2 regions of the Sphingopyxis sp. GW821-FHT02C12 genome follow, and region 1 is predicted to be linked to the other one. Evidence: riboswitches for the same ligand, from Rfam matches in the RefSeq annotation. Region 1 holds a riboswitch; the other holds the start of a gene.
The links. Region 1 has a riboswitch for cobalamin ahead of metE (5-methyltetrahydropteroyltriglutamate--homocysteine S-methyltransferase). Riboswitches for the same ligand answer to the same signal wherever they lie in the genome.
Positions count from the first base shown of each region.

Region 2: another riboswitch for cobalamin. It lies ahead of AC07U1_RS06190 (TonB-dependent receptor plug domain-containing protein); the one in region 1 lies ahead of metE (5-methyltetrahydropteroyltriglutamate--homocysteine S-methyltransferase).

Region 1 is NZ_JBWKVQ010000001.1:1,827,474-1,837,212, reverse strand. It holds gene AC07U1_RS08730 (GNAT family N-acetyltransferase) at 1-293, opposite strand, end outside; gene AC07U1_RS08725 (hypothetical protein) at 290-595, opposite strand; gene recN (DNA repair protein RecN) at 592-2,262, opposite strand; gene AC07U1_RS08715 (outer membrane protein assembly factor BamD) at 2,309-3,103, opposite strand; gene AC07U1_RS08710 (peptidylprolyl isomerase) at 3,166-3,861, opposite strand; cobalamin riboswitch at 3,979-4,192, shown strand; gene metE (5-methyltetrahydropteroyltriglutamate--homocysteine S-methyltransferase) at 4,309-6,618, shown strand; gene AC07U1_RS08700 (acyl-CoA thioesterase) at 6,608-6,985, shown strand; gene AC07U1_RS08695 (ArsR/SmtB family transcription factor) at 7,052-7,429, shown strand; gene AC07U1_RS08690 (SRPBCC family protein) at 7,432-7,965, shown strand; gene AC07U1_RS08685 (acyl-CoA thioester hydrolase/BAAT C-terminal domain-containing protein) at 8,072-9,070, shown strand; gene AC07U1_RS08680 (Hsp70 family protein) at 9,076-9,739, opposite strand, start outside.
Region 2 is NZ_JBWKVQ010000001.1:1,311,491-1,321,229, reverse strand. It holds gene AC07U1_RS06205 (ABC transporter ATP-binding protein) at 1-19, opposite strand, end outside; gene AC07U1_RS06200 (FecCD family ABC transporter permease) at 16-999, opposite strand; gene AC07U1_RS06195 (ABC transporter substrate-binding protein) at 999-1,904, opposite strand; gene AC07U1_RS06190 (TonB-dependent receptor plug domain-containing protein) at 1,904-3,808, opposite strand; cobalamin riboswitch at 3,986-4,203, opposite strand; gene AC07U1_RS06185 (sugar porter family MFS transporter) at 4,376-5,785, shown strand; gene AC07U1_RS06180 (tryptophan halogenase family protein) at 5,836-7,338, opposite strand; gene AC07U1_RS06175 (TonB-dependent receptor) at 7,518-9,739, shown strand, end outside.

The DNA of each region.
Region 1 (9,739 bases):
GCGGGCGGTGGACCCTCGGCGACCATCTGCGTCAGGACGGCGCGCTTCACTTCGCGCGTGCCGGGGGGCAGCGGCCAGGGCTCGCCATCGACAATCCACAATTCCTCGCCGACGGGACAGTGCGCGGCGAGCGCCGCCTGCGCAGCGGAACCAGTGTCGGCGGCGATGCCGAACACGCCATAGCCGCGGTCGATCCGCACCGCCGAACCGGGGTCGCCCTCGGCCAGATGCGCCTGCCGTCCGGTGAGCATGCTCCAAACGGGGCGGTCGAGGGGGTGGGTGATCGCCCTCATAAGGCAAAGCCGACCAAGGCCACCGACGCAGCAACAATCGCAAGCCCGATGAAAACCATGGCCTTCCCAACATCTTGCGACCGAAAACGCCAGAGCCCGATAAACAACGCCGCCGCGACCGCGATTACCAGTTCGGGGATGCTCGACAGCCAAAAGCGCTGCGGGTCGTAGGTCTCCGGATGATAAAAGGAATTAACGGCGTCCCAGACATAGCGGAACAGGAAAAATGGCAGTGGGAGCAGGAGCGCGAGGACTATTCTGCCCGACTGAATGAGGCGAAGGGCGTTCCCCCGCCGTATCATGCCGCGACTTCCAGCAACCGCTCGGCCTGCGCCCTTGCCTCGTCAGTCACTTCCGCCCCCGACAGCATCCGTGCGATTTCCTCGCGCCGCGCCGCTTCGTCGAGCGCGCGGACGCCGGTGCGCGTCACCGTGCCCTCGCTCGATTTGGCGATCAGGAAGTGCGCCGCGCCCTTGGCCGCGACCTGCGGCGAGTGCGTGACCGCGAGCAGTTGCTTGCCGGCACCCGCGAGCCTTGCCAGCCGCTCGCCGATCGCGCTTGCCACCGCGCCGCCGACGCCGCGGTCGATTTCGTCGAAGATGATCGTATCGGCGCCGCCTTCCTCCGCCAGCGCGACCTTGAGCGCGAGGATGAAGCGCGAGAGTTCGCCGCCGCTCGCGATCTTGATCAAGGGCGCGAAGGGTGCGCCGGGGTTGGTCGAGATCAGGAATTCGACGCGGTCCATGCCCTCCGCGCCCCAGCGTTCGGCGGGCAGGCGCTCGACCAGCGTCTGGAAGCGCGCGGCATCAAGCTTGAGCGGCACCAGTTCGCCCGCGACCGCCTTGTCGAGCCGCGCCGCCGCCTTGCTCCGCGCGTCGGACAGCGCGGTCGCGGCATGGGTGTAGGCCGCGGCTTTCGCCGCAACCTCCGCCTCGAGCCTCGCGAGGCCCTCGCTGCCGCCCTCGATCGCGTCGAGCCGTGCCGCGAGGTCGCCCGCGAGGGTGGCGAGTTCGTCGGGCTGGACATGATGTTTGCGCGCCATCGCGCGCAGTTCGAACAATCGCGTTTCGGTCTCTTCGAGCCGCGCCGGATCATATTCGAGCGCGCGCGCCGCCTCGTTCAGCCGTTGCTCGGCCTCGTCGGCCTCGATGATCGCCCGGTCGAGTCCGGCGAGCGCTTCGGCGAGCAAAGGGTGGTCGCCCGCGAGCCGGTCGAGCCGCCGCGCCGCGGCGCGCAATTGCGCGGGGCCGCTGTCGCTGCCCTCGAACGCCGCCATGATCGCGCCCATATCGCCGGCGATCCGCTCGCCCTTCTGCATCGCGCCGCGCGCTTCGGCGAGTTCGGCCTCTTCGCCCGGCTGCGGCGCCAATGTCGCGAGTTCAGCGACGCAGTGGGTCAGCCAGTCGCGATCGCGCTCGGCCTCGTCGAGCGACGCGCGGGCGGCGGCGAGACGCATTTCGGCGCTGCGCCATTCGCCATGCGCCGCAGCGACGGCCGCACTGTCGCAGCGGCCATAGCTGTCGAGCAGCGCGCGGTGCCCCGCCGGCGCGAGCAGGCCGCGATCGTCGTGCTGGCCGTGGATTTCGACCAGATGCGCCCCGACTTCGCGCAGCAGCGCCGCCGAGCAGGGCTGGTCGTTGAGGAAGGCGCGGCTGCCGCCATCGGCGCGCAGCGTGCGGCGGACGAGCAAGGGTTCGCCGGGTTCGATCCCGATATCGTTTGCGGCGAGCAGCGCGGCAAGCGGGGTTCCGGGTGCCGGCGGGGCAAAGCTCGCGGTCACCTGCGCCTTGTCGCTGCCCTGGCGGACCAGCGCGCTGTCGGCGCGCGCGCCGAGCGCGAGTCCGAGCGCGTCGAGCAGGATCGACTTGCCCGCCCCGGTCTCGCCGGTGAGCACGCCGAGCCCGGCCGCGAAATCGAGGTCGAGCCGTTCGATCAGGACGATATTGGCGATGGACAGGGCCGTCAGCATGACCCGCCCTTACATCAGAACAAAAAGCGAATCCACGCCCCGCGCGTTACGCGGAAGGCGCATTCTTTTGCATCAGCTGATACGCGCGCTCATACCATTTGCTGCCCGGGTAGTTGGCGCCGAGCACCGCGGCCGACTTCTTCGCCTCCGACGGCACGCCCAGGGCGAGATAGCATTCGGTCAGGCGATAGAGCGCCTCGGGGGTGTGGCTCGTCGACTGGAACTTTTCGGTCACTTCGCGGAAGCGGATCGACGCGGCGAGCCAGTTCGAGCTGCGCTGATAGAAACGGCCGATTTCCATTTCCTTGCCCGCAAGGTGGTCCTGCACCAGATCGACCTTGAGCCGCGCGTCGGCGGCGTAGCGGCTGTCAGGATAGCGGCGGATCACTTCGCCCAAGGCGGCGAGCGCCTGCTGGGTGATCTTCTGGTCGCGGGTGACGTCGCTGATCTGCTCATAGTAGCTGAGCCCGATCAGATAATAGGCATAGGGCGCGTCCTTGTTGCCCGGATGGATCGACAGGAATCGTTGCGAAGCCTCGATCGCCGGCGCATATTCGCGGTCCATATAATAGCTGAACGAGCTCATCAGCTGTGCGCGGCGCGCCCAAGGCGAATAGGGATGCTGGCGCTCGACCTCGTCGAACAGCGCGGCGGCGAGGCCATATTGGTTCCGGTCGAGCCGGTCCTGCGCCGCGCGGTACAGCGTGTTGACGTCGCGCGCGACATAACGCGTGTCCTTTTTGACGCCGCTGCCCCCGGCGCAAGCGGCCAGCAGGGGGGTGATCACAAGGGCGGCGGCGAGCAGGCGCGTCGAGGCGCGCAGGGTGGGACGCTGAGTCATGGGCGCGGTATAGCCACAGCGCGGATGAACGCAAAATAAATGATGGGGGTGTCGGCGCGGAATTACGGCGCTTTGACCACGCAACCCGCCGGCACGTCCGCGGGTGCCGGAACGCGGCGTGCGGTCTTGATCGTCACCATCGGGTCGAGCATCTGGCCCTGCATCACCCCCTCGCCCGCGGTCGGCGAGACCGGCGCGGCGAAAATCTTCTCCGCGACATCGGCGCCAGCAACGACTTCGCCGAACACCGCGAAGCCCGCGCCGTCGCCGCCAGGCGCATCGGCGTCGAAACCCTTGATGTCGCCGAGCAGCAGGAAGAAGTCGCTGGTCGCGTCGCCGGGGTGGAGCCGCGCCATCGACAGCGCGCCCTTGCAATTGGTGAGTCCGGTCGCCGTCGTCGGCTCATGCGCGATCGGCGCGAAGTTGGTGCGCGGGTCGCCGCGGTTGCCCGCCTGGACCAGCTGGTTCGCCGGACCCCAGTTGCGCGTCGCACGATAGAATTTGAAACCGTCCATGCGCTTGCCGTCGACATAGCGCAGGAAATTGCCCGAGGTGATCGGCGCGCGCTTGTCCTCGAGCCGCACAACGATCGTGCCGAGGTCGGTGGTAAGTGCGACAAAGGGGCGCGTATCGACCTCGACCAGCGGCGCGGCCGGGCCGGCGATGGGCGGAATCGGCGGCGGCAATTGCGTCGTCTGGGGCGGGACCGTGGCGGGCTGGGCCGCAAGCGCGAGCGCCGGAAGGATCATCGTCAGCATCGCGCCAGCATAAGCGAAAAACCATCACGCTGGCGACCCCCTTCGCAACGGCGGGTGGTGCGCGGATCAACATATAAAGAAATCTTTATATGCGTATTGACAGCTCGCCGGTCGGAGCTATTCTAGGCTGGTCGAGGTTCCCCGCGTCCGGCAGGACATGGGGCTAAGACGGGAAGCCGGTGCGCCTTTCGGGGCAAGGCCGGCGCTGCCCCCGCAACTGTAAGCGGTGAGCGGTGGTCGATAAGTGTCACTGGTTCGGCAAGGAACCGGGAAGGCCAGACCCCCGCGTCGATCCGTGAGCCAGGAGACCTGCCTCGTCAGATAACGTCCTCCGGCGGGGTGTCCGGTCTGGTCGCATGCATGGCTGCGCCCGGGCTTGTCCTGCCGGACGCATCGGCCGTTGCTTGTGGTCCGGCCCGTCCCTTGCCCAACGCAAGGTTTGAAGACATGGCCATCACCGTCGCCACGCTCGGTTTTCCCCGCATCGGCCCGCGCCGCGAACTGAAATTCCTGCTCGAAGGCTATTGGGCGGGCAAGAAGAACGAAGAGGAATTGCGCGAAGGCGCCGCCGCGCTGCGCGCCGCGACCTGGGCGCGCCAGCGCGCGCTGGGCGCCGATGTCCTGCCCTCGGGCGATTTCTCGCTCTACGACCATGTGCTCGACACCTCGGCGATGGTCGGCGCGATTCCGGCGCGATTCCGGTGGGACGGCGCCGCGGTCGGGCTCGACACCTATTTCGCGATGGCGCGCGGCACGCAGGGCGGCGCCGGCCATCAAGGCTGCACCCACAGCCTCGACGCGACCGCGCAGGAAATGACCAAATGGTTCGACACCAACTATCATTATATGGTGCCCGAACTCGAAGCGGGGCAGGTCTTTCGACTGTCGTCGACGCGCCTGGTCGATGAGTTTCGCGAGGCCAAGGCGCTCGGCTATCACACCCGCCCGGTGCTGCTGGGTCCGGTCAGTTACCTGATGCTGGCGAAAGGGCGCGGGGTCGAGCCGCTGTCGCTGCTCTCCGCCCTGCTTCCCATTTATACGGAAATCCTGACCGCGCTTGCCGATGCCGGCGCCGACTGGGTCCAGATCGACGAACCCTGCCTCGTCCTCGACCTCGACCATGCCCAGCATGCCGCTTTCGCCGACGCCTATGCGCGGCTGGCGGGCGCCGGGGTCAAGCTGATGCTCACCACCTATTTCGGCGGCCTCGGCGAGAATCTCGGACTCGTCGCGGGATTGCCGGTCGACGGCTTGCACATCGACCTCGTCCGCGCGCCCGAACAGCTCGGCGCGATCTGCGCCCGCGTGCCGAAGACGATGCTGCTGTCGCTGGGGGTGATCGACGGCCGCAATATCTGGCGCGCCGATCTCGATACGATCCTGGCGCGCATCGCGCCGATCGCCGCGACGCGCGATATCGTCGTCGCGCCGTCCTGCTCGCTGCTCCACACGCCCGTGGACCTCGCGCTCGAAAAGCGGCTCGATCCCGAAATCGCGCAATGGCTGGCCTTTGCGGTGCAGAAGATCGGCGAGCTGGCGACGATCGCCAGGGCGCTCAACGAAGGCGAGAACACAGTGGCCGACGCGCTTGCCGCTGCGCGTGCCGCCGCCGGGACGCGCCGCAGTTCGCCGCGCATCCACGACCCGGCGGTACAGGAACGCATGGCGGCGATCGACGCGGCGATGGTCGAGCGCCGCTCGCCCTTCGCCGACCGCCGCGCGTTGCAGCGCGACCGGCTCGCCCTGCCCGCCTTTCCGACGACGACGATCGGCTCCTTCCCGCAGACCCCCGAGGTTCGCAAGGCGCGATCGGCGCATAGCAAGGGCGAGATCGACGATGCCGCCTATGCCCAATATCTGCGCGTCGAAACGCGCGCCGCGATCAAGTGGCAGGAGGAAATCGGGATCGACGTGCTGGTCCATGGCGAATTCGAGCGCAACGACATGGTGCAATATTTCGGCGAGCAGCTGGCGGGATTCGCCTTCACCCAGAGTGGCTGGGTGCAAAGCTATGGCTCGCGCTGCGTGCGGCCGCCGATCCTCTATGGCGATGTGTCGCGCCCGGCGCCGATGACGGTCGAATGGTGGCGCTATGCGCAGGACCAGACCGACCGGCCGATGAAGGGCATGCTGACCGGTCCGGTGACGATTCTGAACTGGTCGTTCGTGCGCGACGACCAGCCGCGCGCGGTGAGCTGCCGCCAGATCGCGCTCGCGATCCGCGACGAGGTGCTCGACCTCGAGCGCGCAGGCGCGGCAGTGATCCAGATCGACGAAGCAGCCCTTCGCGAAGGCCTGCCGCTGCGCCGCGGCGAATGGCAGGCCTATCTCGACTGGGCGGTCGAGGCGTTCCGGCTGTCGGCGTCGGGGGTCGCCGACGACACCCAGATCCACACCCATATGTGCTATTCGGAGTTCAACGACATCATCGCGTCGATCGGCGCGATGGACGCCGACGTTATCTCGATCGAGACCGCGCGCTCGCAGATGGAGCTGCTCGACGTCTTCGCCGACTACGCCTATCCGAACGAGATCGGCCCGGGTGTCTATGACATCCATTCGCCGCGCACCCCCGCCGAGGGCGAGATGACGCAATTGCTGAAACTCGCGAGCCGGCGGCTGCCCGCCGAGCAGATCTGGGTGAACCCCGATTGCGGGCTCAAGACGCGCAAATGGGACGAGGTGCGCCCCGCCCTCATCGCGATGGTCGCCGCGGCGCAGCGGCTGCGCGTCAAGGGGGCCTATGATGCAGCCTGATGGTTCCCCTGCGGTCCGCGTCACCGCGATGCCCGCCAACGCCAATGTCTATGGCGATATCTTCGGCGGCTGGTTGATGGCGCAGATGGACCTCGCCGCCTCCTCGGTCGCGTCGCACCATGCGCGCGGCCGGGCGGTGACGATCGCGGTGGAGGGGATGACCTTTCACCGCCCGGTCTTCGTCGGCGACGAGGTGTCGGTCTATGCCCGGCTGCTCAAGGTCGGGCGCACGTCGATGCAGGTCGCGGTCGAAGCCTGGGCACGCGACCGCCATTCCGACGAAGCGAACAAGGTCACCGAGGCCAATTTCGCCTTTGTCGCCATGGGTCCCGACCGGCGACCGCGCGCCGTGGCACCGCTCGGCTGACGGGCATGCCATTCTATATTCAACCAACAGGTTGACAATTGGGATCTGCGAATCATATTTAACCACATGGTTGAACATGATTCGCAGACTCTCGACACGATCTTTCACGCGCTCGGCGACGCGACGCGGCGCGCGATGCTGGGCGAACTCGCCGCGGGCGAGCGCTCGGTCGGCGAACTCGCCGAACCCTTCGCCATGTCGCTCGCCGCCGCGTCGAAGCATATCAAGGTGCTCGAAGCCGCAGGGCTGATCCGCCGCGAGGTGCGCGGGCGGACGCATATGTGCAGCCTCGATCCGGCGCCGCTGATGGGTGCCGACCAGTGGCTCGGCATCTATCGCCGCTTCTGGACCAGCCAGCTCGATACTTTGGAAGCGCTGCTGCGCGCCGAAGATGCCGCCCCGCCCCCGCCGAAGAACCCCCTCCCCGGGAAAGAAGGAGACTGACGATGACCGACATGCTTGCCGACGCCCCCTATGGCGTGCTCACCGAACCCGCGACGCTGACGGTCGTGCGCGTCCTGCCCGGTCCGATCGAGCGCGTCTGGTCCTATATCATCGATGGCGCGCTGCGCCGCCAATGGCTTGCGGCGGGCGCTATGGAGGAAAAGGTCGGCGCGCCGGTGACGCTGACCTGGCGCAACGACGAGCTGACCGATCCGCCGGGCGAGCGGCCCGAGGGCATGGGCGCCGAGCACAGCATGACGTGCGAGGTGATCGAGATCGACCCGCCGCGCAAGCTGGTCATCAGCTGGGGCAGCACCGGCGGGGTGACCTTCACCCTCTCCGAAAAGGGCGACGAGGTGCTGCTGACGTTGGTCCACAAGCGCGTCGAGGACCCGGCGGTGCTGCTCAACGTCAGCGCCGGCTGGCACGCGCATGTCGACGTGCTGGAGGCAAAGCTGCGCGGCACGGCGGCGAAACCGCATTGGGACAATTGGGCCCAGTTGCGCACCGCTTATGCCGAGCGCTTCGCGCGCTGATCCCCACGTTCGCGAGATCGGAACGGGGCCGCCGCGTGCGGCCCCTTTTCTTCTGGCTATCCGTGCCGCCGATCCATATCGACGATGGAGCAACGGATAAGGGTCGATGATGAAGCGCAAATGGAAGATCATTTCGGCCGTCGTCGGCGCCCTGGTCGTGGTCGGCGGCGGCGGTTTTGCCTATATGCTCACCCGCGCACCGTCGCCCGCCAAGGTCGCCGACGCCGGCGCGACCGGGCAGCGGATCAATGCGAACGGCATCTTCGCCAATTATTATCCCGCCGCCGGGGCGGCTCCACACCCCGCGATCCTGTTGCTCGGCGGGTCCGAGGGCGGGCTGGGCAAGGACATGCAGGCGGCGGCGTTGCTGCTTCAGGCCCAAGGCTTCAGCACGCTCCAGCTTGCCTATCACAACGCGCCGGGCAAGCCCGCGAAGCTCAAGAATATCCCGCTCGAGGATTTCACGCGCGGTCTCGACTGGCTCAAGAAACAGCCCGGGGTCGATGCGTCGCGGCTGGGCATTATCGGCTATTCGAAGGGTGCCGAGGCGGGACTGCTCGTCGCGGCGCGCACCCCGGGCATTCGCGCCGCGGTGCTCGGCATGCCGTCGAGCGTCGTGTGGGACGGGATGTCGGGCGAGAATTACCTGCTCGGCTCGTTCAGTTCATCGTGGAGCGCCAACGGCAAACCCCTCCCCCACCTTGCCTATAAGGGCCAGCCCGATGCGCGCGGACTGATGCCGGTGTTCGAGAACGGCCTCAAGGACCTCGACAAGAATCTCGCCGCGATCATCCCGGTCGAGAATTTCAAGGGCAAGCTGATGCTGGTCTGCGGCGAGGCCGAGAAATTATGGCCGAGCTGCCCGATGACCGACCAGATCGTCGCGCGCGCGGCGAAGGCGGGCGGACCGCCGACCGTCGTGCTGCGTTACAAGGATGCCGGGCACGGCGTGATGGGGGCGCCCTTCACGGACGACGCCGCGCGCGCGAACTGGAGCCAGATGGGCGGGTCCAAGGAGGGCAATGCCGCGGCGCGCGCGGACAGCTGGCCGAAGATCGTCACGTTCCTGAAAACCGAACTCGAGATGCCCGCGCCGGCGCAATAAGCGCGTCAGGCAGCCCATTCGGCCGGGTCTGGCTCCTCGCCGATCAGCGCGAGACCGTGGGCGATCGAGGTGAGTTCGCCGCCGGTCGCGATGCGCTCGGCGCCGAAGCGGCGTTCGAAGATCGCGCGGATCGCGGGGATCAGCGACGAGCCCCCGGTGAGAAAGATGCGATCGACGGCGGCGGGTTCGACGCCCGCCTTGGCAAGCGCGCTATCCATCGCGGCTTCGATGCTGCGGAGGTCGCCCGCGATCCAGCTTTCGAAATCGGCGCGGCGGATCGCGGCGGTGATATCGACCCCGCCGCCCGCGAAATGAAACTCGGCCTCCTCCGCGCTCGACAGCGCGCGCTTGACCCGGCCCACCGCGTCGTAGAGCGGAAAGCCCTGCTCATGCTCGATCAGCGCGATCATCCGTTCGATCCGGTCGGGTTCGAGCGCGTCGCGCTGCAGGCGGCGCAGTTCGTCGATCGTGCGGCGGTTGCGCATCAGCGCGAGGCGCGACCAGTCGGCAAAGTCGGAGAAATAACCGCCGGGGATGTCGAGGATCTTGTCGAACGAACGATAGTGGCTGCCCTTGCCGAGCAAAGGCAGCACCAGCCGGTCGACGATATGGCGATCGAACCGGTCGCCGGCGATCGCGACCCCCGACGAGGCGAGCGGCACACAGCGC
Region 2 (9,739 bases), 520 kb from region 1:
CGAAGGTCAGCGCGCTCATGCGGTGCGCCTTTGCACATGAAGGACGAGCCACAGGAAAAAGGGCGCGCCGAACAGGCTGATGAACACCCCGAGCGCGAGGATCTTGCCGTCGACGACGAGCAGCCTTGTGCCGACATCGGCGAGGGTCACGAGCAGCGCGCCGACGAGCGCAGCAGGGACCAGCGTCTGGCCGGGCCGGTGCCCGACGAGCGGTCGAACGATATGCGGCGCGATCAGCCCGACGAAGCTGATCGCCCCCGCGACCGAGGTCGCCGCGCCGACCCCCATCGCGGTACCGAGCAGCGCGAGCAGGCGGGTGCGCGCGACATGGATGCCGAGACTTTCGGCCTGCGCCTCGCCGAGCGCCAGCGCGTCGAGCGCGCGGCCGGTGAGCAGCAACAGCATAGCGCCAACGAGGATGAAAGGCGCCGCGAGCCAGACATGGTCCCAGCTGCGGTCGACGAGCGAGCCCATCAGCCAGACCATGATCTCGTATGCCGCATAGGGGTTGGGCGCGACGTTGAGCGCGACGCTGACCCCGGCGGCGGCGATGCTGCTGACCGCGGCGCCGGCGAGGATCAGCGACAATGTGCCGCCGCGCCGCGACAAGGCGAGCGCGGTGCCCGCGGTGACGAAACCGCCGACGAGGCCGAACAAGGGCGGCGCCATCGCGAAGCTCGCCGCGAAGCCGAAATAGATCGCGATCACCGCGCCGAGCGACGCCCCCGCCGACACCCCGAGCAGCCCGGGTTCGGCGAGCGGGTTGCGCAGCAGCCCCTGCAGCACCGCACCCGACAGGCCGAGGATCGCGCCGACCATCAGGCCGAGGATCAATCGTGGCAGGCGGATTTCGATGAGGATCAGCGACGCGAGGTCGGTGCGGCCCGCGAGCAACCCGCCGAGCGCCTGTTCGGGGGTCAGCCACACCGTTCCGGCGAGCAGCGAGACGAAACCCGCGGCCAGCAGCAGGACGAGCAGCAGCGGGACGAACCAGCGCATCACAGCGCATGAACCCCGGCAAAGGGAAGCGGGGTGCGGACCCGGCTCGCCGCGGCGCGCAGTTCGGCGCGCAGCCGGATCGCCGCTTCGCTGATCCTGGGGGTGCCGCAGCCATAATAGGCCGGCGAAATCGCCACCGTCCGCGCGCCGTCCCAATAGCGGCGAACGAGCGGATGACGCTCGATATTCTCGCGCATTCCATATTCGGGGCGGACCCCGGCGCCCTTGACGAGCAGGGTCGGCGCGGCGACGAGCAGCACTTCGGTGTCGGGGCGATTATAGCGCGACACCGGCGGCTCGTTGGCGATGTTCACCGCGCCCGCCGCTTCGAGCACCGCGTTATAGAGCGACCCCTTGCTCGCGCTGAAACCACCGCCGTCCCACGCGACGACACGCAGCGGCGGCCCGGGATCGCGAGCCAGTTCGGCAAGCTCGCGGTCCATTTGGGCGATCATCGCCTCGCCGCGCGCGACTTCGCCGACCGCCCGCGCGACCTGCCGGACATTGGCGCGGATCGCATCGAAGCTGGTCGCGTCGTCGACCTCGATCATCGGATAGCCGAGCCGTTTGAGCATCGCCCGCGTCGTCGGTTTCGAAAAACGGTCGGCGACGATCAGATCGGGTTGTTGCTGGACGACCTCTTCGGCAAGGCCGTGATTGATGCCGACTCGCTGCGCCGCCTCGGCCATCAGCGACCCCGACGGATCGCGCGACAGCCAGGTCACCGACGCGATCCGTTCGGGCGGCAGCAGCGCCAGCACCAGCTGGTCGGTGCACTGGTTCGTCGACATGACGCGCAGTGGCTTAGAAGGCGGCGGCCCGGCGTCGGGCGGCGCCACGGCGCTGCCGGTCGAAACCAGCAGCACCGCGGCGGCAAACACAGACGCCAGGCCGACCCCCTGCATCAGATTTTTACGCGGATACCAATGGCGGCTGTGCGACCGTAAGTATTATAGCCTTTGACAACCACATAATCCTCATCGAACAGATTTTCGATCCGGCCATAAACTTCGAGCTGATCGGTGATTGGGAAAGCCGCACGCACGGCGGTCAGCCAGTATCCGTCGAGGCGATTGGCGAAGCTGTTGTTGATATTGTCGAAACTGTCGCCGGTCAGGGCAATCGTTGCACCCAGTTTCAGGCCCCAAGGCGATTTCCAGTCGGCGACGAAACTCGCTTTGTCCCTTGGGCGGCGGGCAAGCTGGTTGCCAAAATTGGCACCCGGGGAGCGGGTGGTAGCATCGACCAGTGCGTAATTCACCCGTACGTCCAGATTGTCGTTGGGCCGGACGATAAGTCCAAGCTCGACGCCCTCCGACTTCACCCGCCCGATATTCTCCGATTGGAATGTCGCGGGATTATAGGCGATGAGGTCGTTGCTTTTGCGATGGAAGTAGGTCGCGGTCGCCGTGACTTTGCGATCGATAAAACTGTGCTCGATTCCGGCGTCAAAGCCTTTGGAGGTTTCCGGTTTCAGATTGATGTTGCCGAATGGCGGCAATGCCTCGCTCAACGTCGGCGCACGAAAACCTTCGGCATAGCTCGCGCGGAATATGGTCTTGCCATCATTGGGCGTATAGGCCGCGTCGGCACCAAAGCTTGTGTGGTCGCCATATTGTGAATGATCTTCGTATCGCACGCCGCCGTTGACCGCCAGGCCGTCAAACGGGTGTACGCCAATCTGTCCGTAAAAGCTGGAATAGTCGCTTTTGAACCTGGTGGGTGTGGTGTCACCGCCCAAGGGATAGAAAGTGCTGGCGAACGTCTCTTCATGGGCGCCGCCGAAAACCAGTGACGCGATGCCGAAGTCGACATTGCCGTCATAGGCAAAACGGTCGACTTTGCCGCGCGCGGTGAAAACATTGTAGTTGAAAGGACCGGTCGCGCCATCCTCGCTGCCTTTGCGGGTCAGGTCGGTACGGCTGTACGACAGGCGCCCCTTCCACTTGCCGTCGAGCAGGTCGTGGTTCAACCCGGCATAGCCGACGAACTGTTCGTTATCGGATTCGGGAATGGAATTTGCCGGGTTGCCCGGAAAGGCAAAGGCGTCGTCATATTCAATCCGGCCCTTGTTGTAATAACCGCGCAGATCGAGCGCGAGGGCAGGCGAGAATTCGACGAGCAACTTTCCGTTGGCGGAAAAGTTCCTGTACCCATCGCGTTCGGTGCCGCCGATGAGCGACGAAATACCGTCGGTGCGATAATAGCCGGCGCCGACGCTGCCGGAGATGATCCCACTCTTGCCCGACACATTGCCAAAGACTTTGGCGGTGTCATGGCTGCCATATTCGGCGAAAGCATTGGCCGACAGCGTGTCCGTGGGTGCGACGGTTTGCACGCTGATGACGCCACCGATCGCCTGGCTGCCCCAGATGACCGAATTGGCACCGCGCAGCACCTCGACCCGGTCGATATTGCCCGTAAGCAATCCACCGAAATCGAACGCGCCATTGGGCGTCGAAGGATCATTGATCCGCACGCCATCGATCAGCACCAGCGTCTGGCTGCTTTCGGCGCCGCGGATAAACACGCTGGTTTGCGATCCGACGGGTCCGCTTTGTGCGACAGCTACGCCTGGCACGAGGTTTAAAGCGTCGCTGATCGACGTCACTTGCGATGTTTCCAGATCGTCGCGCGTGATAACGGAAATGGTGTGGCCCGTTTCGGTGCGGCTCTGTTCGACGCCGCTGGCGGTGACGACAATGGTATCACCGTTCGCGTCGGTCGATGTTTCGTCGGGATTGGACTGCGCGAAGGCGGGCGTCGCCGCCGTCAGCGCGAGGAGGGAAATGAAACCGGTCTTCAACATGGGATAAGCCCCCTTTGCGCCAGAGCGAAGTGGCGGGGGCGTACCGGCGAACCGGTCGGTGCAGGCGAAGGGCGGGCACAAGTCGCTCCGTCGCCACGCACCGATGCGGCCCCAGCCGCACAGGTCGTCGCTCAGACGGAGGATTACCGTGCCATGACCATCCCCTGGACCAAGGCAAGAGCGACCGGTGCGCTGGCAGGTCTCCTGGCTCGCGGGTCACAGCTTGATGCACGCCTTCCCAGGTTGCCCCAGTGGCTGGCCCGGACAAGGATCCGGACCGGTGCATCGCGCTCACCGCTTACAGTTGCAGGGACAGCCTCGGAGTCGAAAGCCCGAGCCGGGCCTTCTCACCGTGTTCCCGTTTTAAGCCCTTTCGGGCACCGGCGCGATCTTGCGGGGGCCAGGCCCCCGCGGCGCAAGCCCATAGAGCAATGCCGCGCTTTCGCAATCGGCTTTATCGCGGTCGCCGTCGCGTACAGGCGTTCCGCCGCGGCGTGAATGGGGCTTGCGCGCGCGCGGCTTGCCCTTCATGATAGCGCTACCATAACAGAACCTTGGGAGAGGTGAATGAACACAGCGTCGCGAGGCCAGACCAATCTGGCGCTCATTACGGCGATCGTCGCGGTGGCGACGATCGGCGGATTATTGTTCGGATATGACAGCGGGGCGGTCAACGGCACCCAGGACGGGTTGCGGTCGGCGTTCTCCCTGAGCGAGGCGGGGCTCGGTTTCACCGTCGGATCGCTGTTGATCGGCTGCTTCGTCGGCGCCTTTCTTGCCGGCACGCTCGCCGACGCGATCGGGCGTCGCAACGTCATGATCCTGTCGGCGATATTGTTCCTCATCGGCGCGCTGATCCAGGGCTTTGCCCATGCCCAGCCGCTGTTCGTCGTCGCCCGGATGATGGGCGGCATGGCGGTGGGCGCCGCGAGCGTGCTGTCGCCGGCCTATATCTCCGAGGTCGCCCCCGCCCATATCCGCGGCCGGATGACGACGGTGCAACAGATCATGATCATCACCGGGCTGACCGCCGCCTTCGTCGTCAATTATTTCCTCGCCGCCAGCGCCGGAGCATCGACCGCGCCCTATTGGGCGGGGATCGAGGCGTGGCGCTGGATGTACCTGATGCAGGCGGTGCCAGCGGCGGTCTTTCTCGTGGCGCTGTTCTTCATTCCCGAAAGCCCGCGCTATCTGGTGTCGAAGGGGCGGATCGACGAGGCCGGCAAGGTGTTGACCCGCCTGTTCGGCGCCGCCGCCGCCGCGACCAAGGTCGACGAGATCAGGGCCAGCTTCAGCGCCGACCATCGCCCGCGCCTGTCCGACATATTCGATCCGGTGAAGGGCGGGGTGCGCCCGATCGTCTGGGCCGGGCTGTTGCTCGCGGTGTTCCAGCAGCTCGTCGGGATCAACGTGATCTTCTATTATGGTGCAACGCTGTGGCAGCTCGCCGGTTTTACCGAGGACCAGTCGCTGCAGATCAACATCGTGTCGGGGATCGTGTCGATTGCCGCCTGTTTCGGAACGATCCTGCTCGTCGATCGCATCGGCCGCAAGCCGCTGCTGCTGATCGGGTCGGCGGGCATGGCGGTGACCCTGTTCGCGCTCGTCTATGCCTTTGCCAACGGCACGCTCGACGCCGGCGGGAAGCTCCAGCTCTCGTCGTCGCTCGGCACGCTCGCGCTGATCGCGGCCAATCTTTACGTGATCTTCTTCAACCTCAGCTGGGGCCCGATCATGTGGGTGATGCTGGGCGAAATGTTCCCGAACCAGATCCGCGGCTCGGCGCTGGCCGTGTGCGGATTCTTTCAGTGGTTCGCCAACTTCCTCATCTCCTTCACCTTTCCGATCATGGCGGTCGGGCTGGGGCTGGCGGTGAGCTACAGCTTCTATGCGATTTGCGCGGTGATCAGTTTCTTCCTGGTCCAGCGCTTCATCGTCGAGACCAAGGGCAAGGAGCTCGAAGCCATGGAAGGCTGAGCGAGTCCCAGCGACGCCTTCAAAGGGGACCGGGCGACCGGTCCCCTTTTTCATGCGGCGCAATGGTCGCGGATATAGTCGCGGTGGCGCGGCATATGGTCGACCGATGCGGTCACCGCCGCCTTGATCTGGCGCAGCCGGTCGCGCGTCTGTTCGATCGGCATCAGTTCGGCGACGGGATCGTAACGGCGCGCGCCGAGCCGCTGCCCCTCCATCACCGCGAACCAGCTGGTGTCGTTGAACAACTCCTCATGTTCGCGAAAGGCGCGCCCGCTGCTCTGAAAGACGCGGATCTTTTCGGCGAGCCGGTCGGGGATCGGCATCGTCCGGCAATAGTTCCAGAAGTCCGAATCGTCGCGCGTCGTGACATGATAATGGAGCACGAGGAAATCGCGCACCAGCTCGCTCTCCTCGACCATCAGGCGATTATAGCGGTCGATGCTCGCGGCTTCGAAGCCGGCATCGGGGAAGTTGGACAGGAGGCGCGCGATGCCGGTCTGGATCATCCAGATGCTCGTCGATTCCAGCGGCTCCATGAACCCCGCCGACAGCCCGATCGACACGCAGTTCTTTTCCCAGAAGCGCGCGCGGTGGCCGGTGGTGAATTTCAGGAAGCGCGGATCGGCGAGCGGCTTGCCGCCCAGATTGGCGAGCAACACCGCCGCCGCCTCGTCGTCGCCGATATAGTCGCTGCAATAGACATGGCCGTTGCCGACACGGTGCTGGAGCGGGATGCGCCACTGCCAGCCCGCCGAGCGCGCGGTCGAGCGCGTATAGGGGGAAAAGTCTTCGCCGAGTTCGCACGGCACCGCGACCGCGCGGTTGCACGGCAGAAACGCCGACCAGTCGATATAGGGCACTTCGAGCTCGCGGCCGATGAGCAGGCCGGCAAAGCCCGAGCAGTCGATGAACAACTGCCCACCCACCGTGCGGCCGTCCTGCATCGTCACATTTTCGATATGGCCGCTCTCGCCGTTTCGCGTGACGCCGGTGATTTTGCCCTCGATCCGGGTGACCCCGCTGCCCTCGGCCAGCTCACGCAGATAAAGGGCGTAAAGCCCGGCATCGAAATGAAAGGCATAGGCGATCGACGAGAGCAGCGAGCCGGGGGCGGTGGTCGGGCGCATGAACTTGCCATGGCGCGCCGCCTTGGCCATCACCGAAAAATCCTCGACGTCGGCGAATTCGGCTTCGCCGCGCAGCCGCTGCCAGAAAGCATGGAACGACACCCCGCCCATATCGACCCCGATATTGCCGAAGGGATGGAAATAGCGCTGGCCGATGCCGCCCCAGTCGACGAATTCGATCCCGAGCTTGAAGCTGCCCTTGGTACGGCGGACGAAGTCGTCCTCGTCGATCCCGAGCATGCGGTTGAAGATGTTGATCTGCGGGATCGTCGCCTCGCCGACCCCGACGGTGCCGATCTCGTCCGATTCAACCAGGGTGATGCTGGCATAATCGGGGCCCAATATCCGCGCGAGGGCCGCCGCGGTCATCCAGCCGGCGGTGCCGCCGCCGACGATGACGATCGATTGAATCCTGGTCGCTTCCATCGCACTCCCCCTTCAACGTCGGCATTTTTATCACACACGATCGTCGCTATTCGTCGCTAAGGCAAATCACCGCTTGTCGAAACCCGGCCTATATCATATGACAGGTAAATGGTAGCGCTACCTTTTCGGCAGCGCAACCCGATGAGGCCGAAAAGGCCCATGACATGGGAGGGGTTTAAATGCCTGTTGTAACGACGTTTTCTCGTGACGTTCGGCTCACGAATCACAACGCGCCCTGGCTTCGCCTGGGCGTTTCGACGCTGGCGCTCGTCGCCTCCGCGATAATCGCTACCCCGGCCTTTGCCCAGGACACCGACACCAACGAGGTCGCCGACCCGTCGAACGCGCCCGAGATCGTCGTCACCGGCTTCCGCGCCGCGCTGCAAAGCGCGCAGGGGCGCAAGGAAAACGCCGACACCGTCATCGATTCGATCACCGCCGAAGATATCGGCGCGCTCCCCGACCGCTCGGTGACCGAGGCGCTGCAGCGCATTCCCGGGGTCACCATCAACCGCTTTTCGGCGGGCGTCGATCCCGACCATTTCTCGGTCGAGGGATCGGGCGTCACCATCCGCGGCCTCAGCTATGTCGGATCGCGCTTCAACGGCCGCGACGCGTTCAGCGCCGGCAACGGTTCGGGGCTGAGCTTCGCCGACGTGCCGTCGGAACTGCTCGCCGGGGTCGACGTCTACAAGACCCCGTCGGCCGACCTGATCGAAGGCGGCATCGGCGGCATCGTCAACCTGCGCACCCGCCTGCCCTTCGACCAGAGCGGCCTGCTCGTCGCGGGCTCGCTCGAACTCAACTATGGCGATTTCGTCAAGAAATCGGCGCCGACCTTTTCGGGATTGATCAGCAACCGCTGGTCGACCGGGATCGGCGAAATCGGCCTGCTCGCCAGCGCCTCCTATTCGCAACTCTATTCGCAGGCCGATCGCATCGGTATCTCCAGCTTCCGCCCGCGCACCACCTATTCGGACGGGACGCGCACCGACGTCGTACCGTTCGCCGGCGCGACCGCGGGACCCTCGGCGCTGTTCCCGCGCGGCGCCGTGCTCGGCCGCCAGAATTTCAACCGCGAACGCTATGGCTATTCGGCCGCCGCGCAGTGGGAAAGCAACGACGGGACGCTCGCGGCGACCTTCCAGTTCCTGCGGTCCGACGCGCGTCAGGCGTGGAGCGAGAATACGATCGAAATCGCCACCGACAATGTGTCGAACAATGGCGATTCGCGCGCCGTCGCGGGCACCTCGCTGGAATTCGACGACAGCGGCGTCTTCGAAAATGGCGTGATCACCGGCCCGACCGGCTGGCGCGCCGACCAGCAAAATGCGACGGGTGACATTCGCACGCCCATATTGGGGCTGCAGTCGAACAATATCCGCCGCGACCATTATGAACGGATCAAGACGACCGATTATTCGGCGAACTTGCGCTGGACCCCCAGCGAAAACCTCGCGATCAATCTCGACTATCAGCATGTCGATTCGAAAAGCGACGTCGAGGACAATACGCTTTGGGGCTCGACCTATCAGGATGCGATGATCGACCTCAATGGCCATGGCCTGCCATTCGTGCAGTTCATCCCGCCGCAGAATTGCGATCCCGCGCCCTGCCAGGGCAATCCCGGCTTCGCCGCCAATTCGCCCTCCTATTTCACCGGCAGCCACCAAAGCTTCACCGATCCGTTCAACAGCTTCTACCGTTCGGCGATGGACCATCTGGAACAGAGTGATGGCAGCGAGGACGCCTTCCGCGTCGACGCCGAACTGTCCTTTCCCGACAGCGGCTTCCTGAAATCGCTGCAGGTCGGCGGACGCTATGCCGACACCGAGCAGACCGCGCGTTTCTCGATCTACAATTGGGGCGTGCTCAGCGAGCAATGGGGCAATGGCGGCCCGGTGTGGTTCGACGACAATGTCGACAACGTGACCGGCGGCAATGGCGGGGCACCGCTGCCGGGGTATGAAGAGGTCTTCTATCCCAATTTCTTCCGCGGCGCCGCCAACAACCCGATCGCGGGCCAGGGCCGCCTTTTCTATTCGGGTAACACGGTCAAGGACCGCGCCGCCTATATCGCCTATGCCAATGCGATCGCGCGCGAATGGCAGGGGACGACCACCTGCGGCATCGACGGCCGGACGATCAATGCGGGGTGGAACTCGCTGGCCGATCGCTGCGGCAATGTCGCCGGTACGCCGTTCCAGCCGGGCGAGATCAATCCGCAGCAGAACAAGAATCTGGCGCTTTACGGCATGATCAAGTTCGACAGCGAATTCGGCAGCGGGATGCGCTTCACCGGCAATGTCGGGCTGCGGTATACGCGCACCAAGCGCACCTCGCAGGGGTTCCAGCAGTTCGCCAACAACCCGACGTCGATCACCAGCGAACAGGCTTGCAT